Regions from separate parts of the Nocardioides segetis genome, predicted to be linked through region 2. Evidence: predicted binding sites of a transcription regulator. Region 2 holds the regulator's gene; the other holds the start of a gene.

Region 1 (5,440 bases), on a different contig from region 2:
CGCCGCGAGGAGCAGCGCCACCGTCGTCGCGACGCCTCCCCGAGTCCGACCGACCGCCGACCTACCCCACGCGAACCGCACGATGCCCACACTCCTCGTTCCCGACGTACTTCCCCTCTCACAGCGTCGGGGCGCGCGGATTCGTTACAGGTGGGACGTAGGTCACCTGCCGTAAGCGCCGGGAGCGCTCCGTCGCCGCGGGCGCTCGTGACCCCTAGGCACGCAGCAGTCGGTCGATCTCGGCGAGGACGCCCTTGCGGTTCTTGCCCGCCACCTCGCGCTCCTGGACGCGTCGCAGGTCGTCGGGAGCGACGCCGGCCAGGCGGGCCTTCACCTGCGGCACGGTGAGCCGGTCGAGGTCGGGGAGGACGAGCGTCTCGACGTTGTCGGGGTCGGGCGCGGGAGCGGACCCACGCCTGCGCCGGCCGGGGAGGAGGTGGGTCGGGACCAGCTGGCTGGGGACCAGGGGCAGCCGAGGGGCCTGGTCACGAACGGCGTCGAGCACCTGCAGCAGCGCCTGCGAGTAGGCCTTGCCGGTGCCGATCAGCTGGGCGAGGAGGTGGTCGGCCTCGGCGCGGGTCAGCGAGCCGCGGGCGACGAGGTCGTCCATCAGCCCCTGGAGCCGGGACATCTGGATGGTGACGCTGTGCTCGAGAGCGCCGTGCAGTGCGCGCAGGTTGCGACCGACCAGGTCAGCCGGCTTGCTGGTGCGTCCCATGCTTCCTCCACCGGGTGCCGCCCTCCCTCCAGCAGCGTAGCCATCGCGGGGCCGCGAGGACAGAGGCCAGCGGACGAGACGGCCGGGCGAACCTCAGTCGTAGGCCGCCTCCACCTCCCAGCTGCCGGGCGAGCGCCAGCACAGCAACCACGCCCGGCCGTCCACGCCGACGACCTGGAACCGGGCCGCCCGCCCCGACCCGGGTCCCGACGCCGAGTCCGGCGTGTCGGCGGTCGCGAGCCACCAGCCCTCGTCGACCGGCCACGGCCCGGCCCAGGAGGCGACCGGGCACCAGTGCCGACCGATCCGGATCCGCCACGGCTCCCCGGTCACCAGGCCGCGGGAGGTGACCGACACCGCGACCGACGCCTCGTCGACGACCTCCGCCTCGAGGGGCATCGCGAAGACCCGGCTCGGCGCGGGGCCGGGGATCCGGCCCGGCCAGGGGCGCTCGACCGGACGCAGCCCGACCGGTCGCTCGCCCCACGGCACCAGCGCCTGGCGGTCGGCGGCGCCGCGTCCGCCCTGGAGCACGGGGACCCGGACCGCGTCGTACCCGACCATCGCCTGGACCCGGGCGACCCCGCGCACCACCTGCTCCTCCGCACCCCCGCCCCACAGCCCGTCGGCGTGGTCGCCGGCCGCCTCGACGACGTCGGGCAGGAAGCGGACGACGGTGACCGCGGAGGTGATCGTCTCGCCCGCGGGCTTGCGGCTGCGCAGGCCCGAGGACGCCATCCCCGCCTGGAGCTGCCAGTGCACCCGGTCGACGAGGTCGCGGGAGGTGAAGCAACGGGGGTGCAGCCAGGTCCGGGTGGAGACGCCCTCCTCGAACTCGGCCTCGATCCGGACCGATGTCGCCACCAGCTGCCGGTCGGCGAGACCGGCGACGAACCGCTCCGCGGTGGTGCGGACGCTGAAGGTGACCGCCTCGGCCGAGTCGAGCGGCGGCTCGAAGGAGATCTCGCAGGCCAGCTCCGGGGGCGGGGTGCGGGAGGCGATGCGGACCACCTCCCGGCCCTGCACCCGCCGCCACACGTCGGCGCCGTAGCCGCCGAAGCGGTTGGCGACCTCGCCCGCGCCGAGCCGGGCGAAGTCGCCGAGCAGCACCAGCCCGAGCCGGCGCAGCAGGCCGGAGAGCTCGGCGCCCTCCGGCCCGTCGTCGGCGAGCACGGTGACCGGCAGGCCGCGCAGGAACTCCACCGAGCCGCCCGCGGGGATCGACAGACAGGCCTGCGCCGACGCCTGCCGGGCGGCGCGCTCGGCGGTGTAGAGATCGTCGGCGGCACCGAACCGGCTGTCCCACACCCCGGCCCGCACGAGCCGCTCCGCGAGCACCGCGGCCGCGGCCTCCTCGCCGTCGATCCCCGCACGGGCGAAGTAGCGGCCCGGCGCGGGGATCGCGAGCAGGCCGGGGCGCAGTGGCGCCACCCCCGGGCGCATCTCCTCGACCGCCGCCAGGACCGGCTCGAACCACCGGGCGTCACGGTCCGGGTTGGCCGGGAGCAGCATCACCTCGGGGCAGCGCGCCTGGGCGTCACGACGCCGCTGCCCGCGGCGTACGCCCTCGGACCTGGCCGCGGCGTTGCACACCGCCACGACGTTGTTGGCCAGTACGACGGCGGGCGCCGCCGCGTCGACGTCCGCCGCGGCTCCCGAGGCGGTGTCGGCGAGCTCGAGCAGACCCGCCGTGACCGACCAGTCGGGGCACCACAGGACCATCGTCCGTCCCGCCATCACATCCCCGCCATCAGTCGAGCACCACATCGGCCCGCGTGGGCAGACGGCCACCACCGCGGGCGACGAGCGTCGCGCGGCGCTCACGCAGCCGGCCGCGGCCGTGGCCGATCCCGTCCCAGTCGACCCGCTCGGCGCTGATCCGCGCCTCGCAGCGCGGCCACTCCCCCTGCACCACGAGCACCGCCGACCGGGCCCGCAGCCGCGCCTCGAGGAGCGAGGCGGTCTTGGCGTCGACACCGCCGGGCGGGCGCAGCACCACGACCTTGAGGACGTCGACCAGGGCCGCCGTCACCTCGAGCCAGTGCTCGCCGGGCGTGGGCACGAGGACGGTGCGCCCGAGCACGATCCCCCGCTGCTGCGCGGCCTCGGCGCCGAAGTCGTCCCACCCGGCGAAGCCGACCCACTCGCCGGCCTGCGAGGCGCCGGCGGCCAGCATCATGCCGAGGGTCGCGGAGTCGACGCCGTAGACCCCGCCGGTGCGCAACTGGACCAGCCCGGCGAGCATCGGCACGACCGGCACGAGCAGCCGGGTCGGACCGCCCTCGAGGGCGGCGATCCGGCCCCGCAGCTGGTCCACGACCGCGCGGGGGTCGTCGATCTCGAGGGGGCGGACGCTCACTCCGCCATGTTCGAACATTTGTTCGAACATGGCAAGCGGCGGCCCCCTCGTTTGGGCACAGACCGCATGCCGGAGGCCCGAATTGCTGCGGTTTGGGACCAAACCGCAACCACCGGCCTACCTGCGCCCGCGCTTCTCCCGCGGTTGGACCTTGATCTCGATCGGGGTGCCGACGAAGCCGAACTCCTCACGCAGCCGGCGCTCGACGAAGCGCTCGTAGCCCTGGTCGAGCTTGCCGGTGGTGAACAGCTTGAACACCGGGGGCGCGCTCTGCACCTGGCTGCCGAACAGGATCCGCGGCTGCTTGCCGCCCCGCACCGGGTGCGGGTGCTCGGCGACGATCCGGCCGAGGAAGGCGTTGAGGGCGCCGGTGGAGACCCGGGTCTCCCAGCCCTCGATGGCGCGGTCGAGCGCGGGGACCAGCCGGTCGACGTGCCAGCCCGTCTTGGCGGTGATGTTGATCCGCGGCGCCCACTGCACCTGCACCAGGTCCCGCTCGATCTCGCGGTCGAGGTAGTAGCGCCGCTCGGCGTCGACGAGGTCCCACTTGTTGAAGGCGATCACGAGCGCCTTGCCGGCCTCGCGCACCTCCTGCAGGATCCGCATGTCCTGCTCGGCGATCGACTCGTTGCCGGCGAGCACGAGGACGCACACCTCGGCACGCTCGATCGCCGTCGAGGTGCGCAGCCAGGCGTAGTACTCGTGGCCCGAGGCCTCCTTGACCCGCTTGCGGATGCCGGCGGTGTCGATGAACCGCCATTCCCGGCCGCCGAGCGTGACCAGCTCGTCGACCGGGTCCACGGTGGTGCCGGCGACGTTGTCGACGACGACCCGCTCCTCGCCGGCGAGCTTGTTGAGCAGCGAGGACTTGCCGACGTTGGGGCGCCCGACGATGGCGATCCGACGCGGTCCGCCGATCTCCTCCTCCACCGGGTCCGGCGCCTCCGGCAGGACCTCGAGGACGGCGTCGAGCAGGTCGCCGGAGCCACGGCCGTGCAGGGCGGAGACGGGGTACGGCTCGCCGAGGCCGAGGTTCCACAGGCCGTAGGCCTCCGCCTCGGCGCGCTCGTCGTCGACCTTGTTGGCGGCGAGCACGACCGGCTTGCCGGACTTGCGCAGCACCCGGACCACCGCCTCGTCGGCGTCGGTGATGCCCACGGAGGCGTCGACGACGAAGAGGACGGCGTCGGCCAGGGTGACGGCGACCTCCGCCTGCACCTTGATCCGCTCGGCCATGCCCCGCGCGTCGGGGTCCCAGCCGCCCGTGTCGACGAGCGTGAACGCCCGTCCGGCCCACTCCGCGTCGTACGACACCCGATCGCGGGTCACGCCGGGGATGTCCTCGACGACCGCCTCGCGGCGGCCGAGGATCCGGTTCACCAGGGTCGACTTGCCGACGTTCGGGCGGCCGACGACGGCCAGCACCGGGACCACCCCGGTCGGGGTGTCTTCACTCATCACGCTCTCCTTGCGGGAGCGGGCCCGGAAGGCTCCGCCCCGTCTCGTCCAGGGCAACGGCCAGCTGCTGCTGCATGTGGTCGCGCAGCGCGGCCGAGGTCGATGAGACATTCTCCCGCGTCCGAGGCCAGGGCACCGCATCGACGGCGTACGGCTCCCCGACGATGATGTCGATCCGGGCCCCCTTGTGGGGCAGCGAGCCGCTCGATCCGCCCGGGTCGCGCGATCCCAGGAAGGTCAGCGGTACGACGGGCGCCCCGGTCACCAGTGCGAGATAGGCCGCACCGCCGCGGAACCTCTCCAGGTCCCCCGGGCCGCGGGTCCCCTCCGGGAAGACGCCGACCGCGCGCCCCTCCCGCAGCGCCCGCAGCGCGATCCGCACCGCGGCCGGGTCGGTGTGGTCGCGGTCCAGCGGGATCTGCCCGGACGCCCGGAGGAACGGCCCCAACGGCCCGGCGAACATCTCGATCTTGGTCAGTGCATGCACCGGCCGCGGCGCGAAGATCGCCATCAACGGCCCGTCGACGAAGCCGATGTGGTTGGCCGCGACGACGGCCGGCCCCTCGGTGGGGAACCGCTCGGCGTGGTGCACCCGCACGTCCCACCGACGCCGGATCAGCCAGCGCGCCGTCGGCCTTCCCCCGGTGAGGAGCCAGCGCGCGGGCCGCGGGACGTGATGGGCGCTCACGCGCGCTCCATCACCAGGCCCACCACGACGTCGACGACCTCGTCCAGGGTCAGCGCGGTGGAGTCCACGTGGACGGCACCGTCGGCCATGGTCAGCGGCGCGACCGCGCGGCCGGAGTCGATCCGGTCGCGTGCGAGCAGGGACTCCTGGGTCGCGGCGACGTCGGCGCCGCCGTTCTCCAGGGCACGCCGCGCGGCCCGGGCGGCCGGGTCGGCGG
Region 2 (5,440 bases):
TGCCCGACACCTTCGACTTGAAGCGGATGGTGCGCGAGGCGAGGTGGTTGAGCGAGGTGCGGTCGGAGAAGGAGCGGCGCGCGTTGGTGAGCTTCACGCCGCGCCACAGCCGGGCCCGCGGGTAGGCGGCGCCCTCGGAGTAGTTCAGCGCCGGCTGCCGGTTGGCGGCGGCGAACCAGCCGAACTGCGTGCGCAAGTCGGTGCCGCGCGCGGCCAGCGCGGTGCCGATCGCCTGTCGCGCGTTCGGGGCGCCGGCCGCGAGGTCCCAGATGTCGCGGACGACGACGGGCATGCCGCCGGGCCCGTTGACGGCCGGGAAGCGCTCGCTGAGGTACTTGAAGAAGATCCACGCGCCGTACGGCGCCAGGCCGCGGCGGTAGTCCATCGACTGCGCCGGCTGACCCAGCGGGCCGCCCTTGAGGTACTGGCGGTTGTCGTTGATGTCGTCGTAGATCTCGTCCTCGGCCCACGTCGCGGTGGCCTCGAGCAGCCAGGTCTCCTCGTTGACGTCGTAGGCGAACTGGACGGCGTGGAAGTACTCGTGCGCCGCGGTCACCTGCAGGTTCGCCAGCGGACCGGGGACCGGGCCGTACTCGGCGTAGTTGTTGTCGAGGACGCAGTACGCCGGCGCGGTGACGTGGCCGGCGACCCGCTGGTCGGTCGTGCAGTAGCCGTACAGGCCACGGGAGCCGAGGTCGGCGAGGTAGACGTCGAACAGGTTGGTGCCGCCACCGGCGGTGCCGTCGCCGACGGGCGGACGGTAGCCGGCCGCGGCGTACTTGCCGGCGACGTTGTTCATCACCGAGAGCACGGCGTTGACGTACGCCGGCGTGGCGGCGTCGGCGGTGCTGGAGACGTAGTGGACGCAGATGCCGCCGCCGCAGACCGGCGGGGCCTCACCGGTCGTGTAGCAGGGCAGGCCCGAGCCGGGCGTGCACTCAATGCCACCGCTGCCGGGCGGCGGACGGTGGGCGGTGTTGGGGCGGGCGAGCAGCCGTGCCGCCTCGTCCTGCAGCCCCTTCGGCAGGTCGTCGCGCGTGACGGCGAGGTCGCGCAGCGCCATGGTGAGGTCGGCACCCTCGGCGGTGGTGACGGGCGCCGCCGGGTCGGCTGCGCCGGACGCCGCGGGCTCGAGGAGCTCCTGCACGGCCTCCAGGGCCTGCTCGGCGAGCTCCTGGGCGACGGGGTCGTCGCCCGCGGCCACGGGTACGGCGGACGCCGGGTCCGTCGGGGCGGTGGGGTCGGCCTGAGCGACGCCACCGGACAGCGGCACGATCACGACGGCGGCGAGCAGAGCGCCCAGCAGGGTGCGGAGGGGCAGCCCGGGGAAGGGGAAGCGGCTGCGAGGAGGCATCAGGACCGGCCTTAAGGTGCGGCGACAGGACGTCCTGACCCTATGTCACCGGCCGGTCAGGCCGACCTCACACCCGCCGGAGAACCGCCGTCACCTTGCCGAGGATGGTGGCGTTGGTGCCGTCGATCGGCTCGAAGGCCGGGTTGTGGGGGAGGAGCCAGACCCGGCCGTCCTTGCGCTGGAAGGTCTTGACCGTGGCCTCGCCGTCGATCATCGCGGCGACGATCTCGCCGTTCTCGGCGGTGGGCTGCTGCCGGATCACGACGTAGTCGCCGTCGCAGATCGCGGCCTCGATCATCGACTCGCCGCTGACCTCGAGCAGGAAGAGCTGACCGTCGCCGACCAGCTGGCGGGGCAGCGGGAAGACGTCCTCGACCCGCTCCTCGGCGAGGATCGGGCCACCGGCCGCGATCCGGCCGACGACCGGCACGTTGGCGGGCACCGGCGCGGCGTCGCCGATGCCGGTCTCGTCGAACCCCTGGCGGTCGGGGTCCTCGACGGAGCCCATCGCGCGCCGCGCCGCCATCACCTCGGGCAGGAAGACCTCGAGTGCCCGCGGCCGGTTGGGGTCGCGCTTGAGGTAGCCCTTCTCCTCGAGCGTGCGCAGCTGGTGGGCGACGCTGGAGGTGCTGGTGAGTCCGACGGCCTGACCGATCTCGCGCATGCTCGGCGGGTATCCGCGCTTCTCGATGCTGTCCTTGATGTGGGCCAGGACCCGCTGCTGGCGCGGGGTCAGGCCGGTCGCGTCCGCCGGCCCGTCGGGCAGCTCGGTGACGCTGCTCGGCTGCCCGGTGCGGTCGGTGCCTGTGCGCTCGGCCATGGATGCCCTCCAGATCGGCTCGGGTGGTGCGGTCCGGGAGTGCCCGGATCCGTGGTCCGACGCTAACCGAACCCGTGGGGCCTTTTCAAACATCTGTTCGAACCGCGTGTCGCGCGCTGTAACTACCTGTCCTTACCGCTCCCTGAGCGGTCTACGGGTCAGGGAGCAGCGCGAACAGGTAGTTGCAGCGCGGGCGCGACACGCCGGTCGAACGCAGTTTCGAACAGATCCTGGATTTCTTCGAACACCTGATCTAATCTCGTACACATGTTCGATCGAACGCCTGATCGAACACCTTCCGTCGGACCCCCTGGATAGACCAGGGCCCACGTCCACTTCCCCCGGAGGTCACCATGAGCACGATCACCCTCGCCCCGCGCGTCGCCCCCGCCCGTCGTACGACGAGCGCGTCCCGCTCCCGCGGCCAGGTCCGGCTGACCCGGCGCGGTCGGGTGGTGGTCTTCCTGCTCGCGCTCGCCGTCGTCACGCTGGCCGCCGTGTGGCTGGCCGCCGGCTCGGCCGCGACCCGCGACGACGCCGGCGCGCCGCAGGTCGACCTGGTGACCGTCGCGCCGGGCGACACCCTGTGGGACATCGCCAGCGAGGTCGCGGCCACCTCGGGCGACGACGTGCGCGACATGATGCGCACCATCCAGCAGCTCAACACGCTCGACGGCAGCGTCGTCTACGTCGGGCAGGAGCTGCGGGTGCCGACCTCGTAGCGGGAGGACCGGGTTTCGCGCCCGGTGCTGCCCGGTGCGACCGGTCTGAGGCGCGTCGTCGTGCGCCACGAGCTTCTCCGCTGCCTCGACCCCAGTGGAGATGGGGCCACTCCTGGCCCTGGGGAATGACGAAGGGCGGGATCCGACCGAACCGGATCCCGCCCTTCGCGCGTCATCGCGCGGCGCGCTTGCCCCCCTTGGGGGTGCCGGGGTCGCGCCGGGGTCGCGGCTCGTGGTGGTGCGAGCTCAGGCCGAGCGCACGGGAGAGGCGGATGGCCAGCATGAAGGTGAGGAACAGGCAGAGCATCGCGCCCGCCGATGCGACGCCGAGGAGGACCCAGGCGCTGGACTTGTCGTCGTGGCGCGCGGTCGCGCCGAAGTCGATGGCGGCGATGACGAGATAGCCCCACGCCACGAGCGACAGGGTGATGCCGACGGCGAGCAGGAGCAGGGCGGGGCGGAATCTCGGCTTCGCTCGATCGCCAGCTCGCTTGCCACCCGTCACGGCGGTCATTGTTGCCGATGGGTGGCTGGATTGCCCCGGCAACCCGCCCATCGGGGCCGCCGCGGGGTCCGCGACACGCCCTGCGCGGGCCGTCGTACCGCGGCCGGAGTGCGTGGTGACCTGCACAAACGTGTGGCCGGAGCGGTCGGTCCCGAACTCCTGCCGGGGCCCGCTTGCATCGGTGGTGGCCGGGGCGTACGGTTACCACTACATCTAGTAGTTACAACGATGTAGTTCTCCACATCTAGTCCACAGGGCGACCCTCCGTCACTCACAGGACCGGGGTGGGAACCCACAGATCCCCCCTGGTTTTCCACAAGCAGCACGACCAGGTCGGGACTTGTCCACAGCTCGTACGCTCGGGAGGAGGGGCCATGCACTGTCCGTACTGCAAGCACAACGACACCAAGGTCCTCGACTCCCGGGTCGCCGACGACGGCTGCTCGATCCGGCGGCGCCGGGTCTGTCAGTCGCCGAGCTGTGAGAAGCGGTTCACGACCGTCGAGGCCATGCAGCTGACCGTGCTCAAGCGCTCCGGCGCGACCGAGCCGTTCACCCGCGAGAAGGCCGTCGCCGGCGTCCGCAAGGCCTGCAAGGGTCGCCCGGTGGACGAGGACGACCTGGCCCGGCTGGGCCAGGAGGTCGAGCACCAGCTGCGGCTGGCCGGCAGCCCGGAGATCGCCGCCCACGAGGTGGGCCTGGCGATCCTCTCCCCGCTGCGCCGCCTCGACGAGGTCGCCTATCTCCGCTTCGCCTCCGTCTACCGCGGCTTCGACTCGGCCGCCGACTTCGAGAACGAGATCTCCCTGATGCGGGCCGAGCGCCAGCTCACCTCCACCGCCGTGGTGGAGGAGCGCCCGTCGGCGAGTCTCGAGACAACAGCCCCGACGGGCTGACCACAGACGCCCGGCAGGTAGTGGGGAAGCTGCCTGCCGGGCCACCACCCTTCCCCGAAGGCACCGCCCCTGTCGATCGCAGGAGCTCCGTCCCGCCGCAATCGTGACGACCGCCGCACCCGCTGTACCTGTTGAACCGCCGCCCCCGCCGACCCGCCGCACAGAGGAGACCAGGAGAGCCATGACCGAGACGGCCCGCAACGAGACGACCACCGAGTCGGCCAGCTACCCGAAGGGCGGCCTGAAGATCGAGCGGGTCTTCAGCACCGAGGGCGTGCACCCCTACGACGAGATCACCTGGGAGCGCCGCGACGTCGTCCAGACGAACTGGAAGACCGGCGAGACCGTCTTCGAGCAGCTCGGTGTCGAGTTCCCCGACTTCTGGTCGCTCAACGCCTCCACCATCGTCACCACCAAGTACTTCCGCGGCGCCGTGGGCACGCCCGAGCGGGAGCGCGGCCTCAAGCAGCTCATCGACCGCGTCGTGTCGACGTACGTCAAGGCGGGCAGGGAGCACGGCTACTTCGCGAGCGCGGCGGACGCGGAGGTCTTCGAGCACGAGCTGACCTGGCTGCTCGCGCACCAGTACTTCTCCTTCAACTCCCCGGTGTGGTTCAACGTCGGCACGACCGCGCCGCAGCAGGTCTCCGCCTGCTTCATCCTCTCGGTCGACGACTCGATGGACTCGATCCTCAACTGGTACAAGGAGGAGGGCTTCATCTTCAAGGGCGGCTCCGGCGCCGGCCTGAACCTCTCCCGGATCCGCTCCTCCAAGGAGCTCCTCAGCAGCGGCGGCACGGCCTCGGGCCCGGTCTCCTTCATGCGCGGCGCCGACGCGTCGGCCGGCACCATCAAGTCGGGCGGCGCCACGCGGCGCGCGGCCAAGATGGTCGTGCTCGACGTCGACCACCCCGACATCGAGGAGTTCGTCGAGACCAAGTGGCGCGAGGAGGACAAGATCCGCGCCCTGCGCGACGCCGGCTTCGACATGGACCTCGGCGGCAAGGACATCACCTCGGTCCAGTACCAGAACGCCAACAACTCGGTCCGGGTCACCGACGAGTTCATGCGCGCGGTCGAGAACGGCTCCGAGTTCGGCCTGCGCGGCCGGATGACCGGCGAGGTCATCGAGACCGTCGACGC

Evidence for each region. The regulator LexA, encoded in region 2, represses DNA repair genes until DNA is damaged. The targets are predictions, from matches to a motif close to TCGAACANNTGTTCGA.
Region 1: the regulator LexA is predicted to act here: its motif matches at 3,088-3,103, upstream of imuA' (DnaE2-dependent mutagenesis accessory factor ImuA').

Annotation. Positions count from the first base shown of each region.
Region 1 is NZ_JBNINR010000025.1:9,011-14,450, forward strand. It holds gene ACPZVR_RS24550 (phospholipase D-like domain-containing protein) at 1-21, opposite strand, end outside; gene ACPZVR_RS24555 (hypothetical protein) at 215-718, opposite strand; gene ACPZVR_RS24560 (Y-family DNA polymerase) at 812-2,455, opposite strand; gene imuA' (DnaE2-dependent mutagenesis accessory factor ImuA') at 2,469-3,077, opposite strand; gene der (ribosome biogenesis GTPase Der) at 3,195-4,535, opposite strand; gene ACPZVR_RS24575 (lysophospholipid acyltransferase family protein) at 4,528-5,223, opposite strand; gene cmk ((d)CMP kinase) at 5,220-5,440, opposite strand, start outside.
Region 2 is NZ_JBNINR010000006.1:357,509-362,948, reverse strand. It holds gene ACPZVR_RS14375 (MXAN_6640 family putative metalloprotease) at 1-1,354, opposite strand, end outside; gene lexA (transcriptional repressor LexA) at 1,422-2,174, opposite strand; gene ACPZVR_RS14365 (LysM peptidoglycan-binding domain-containing protein) at 2,528-2,896, shown strand; gene ACPZVR_RS14360 (hypothetical protein) at 3,069-3,401, opposite strand; gene nrdR (transcriptional regulator NrdR) at 3,776-4,297, shown strand; gene ACPZVR_RS14350 (vitamin B12-dependent ribonucleotide reductase) at 4,479-5,440, shown strand, end outside.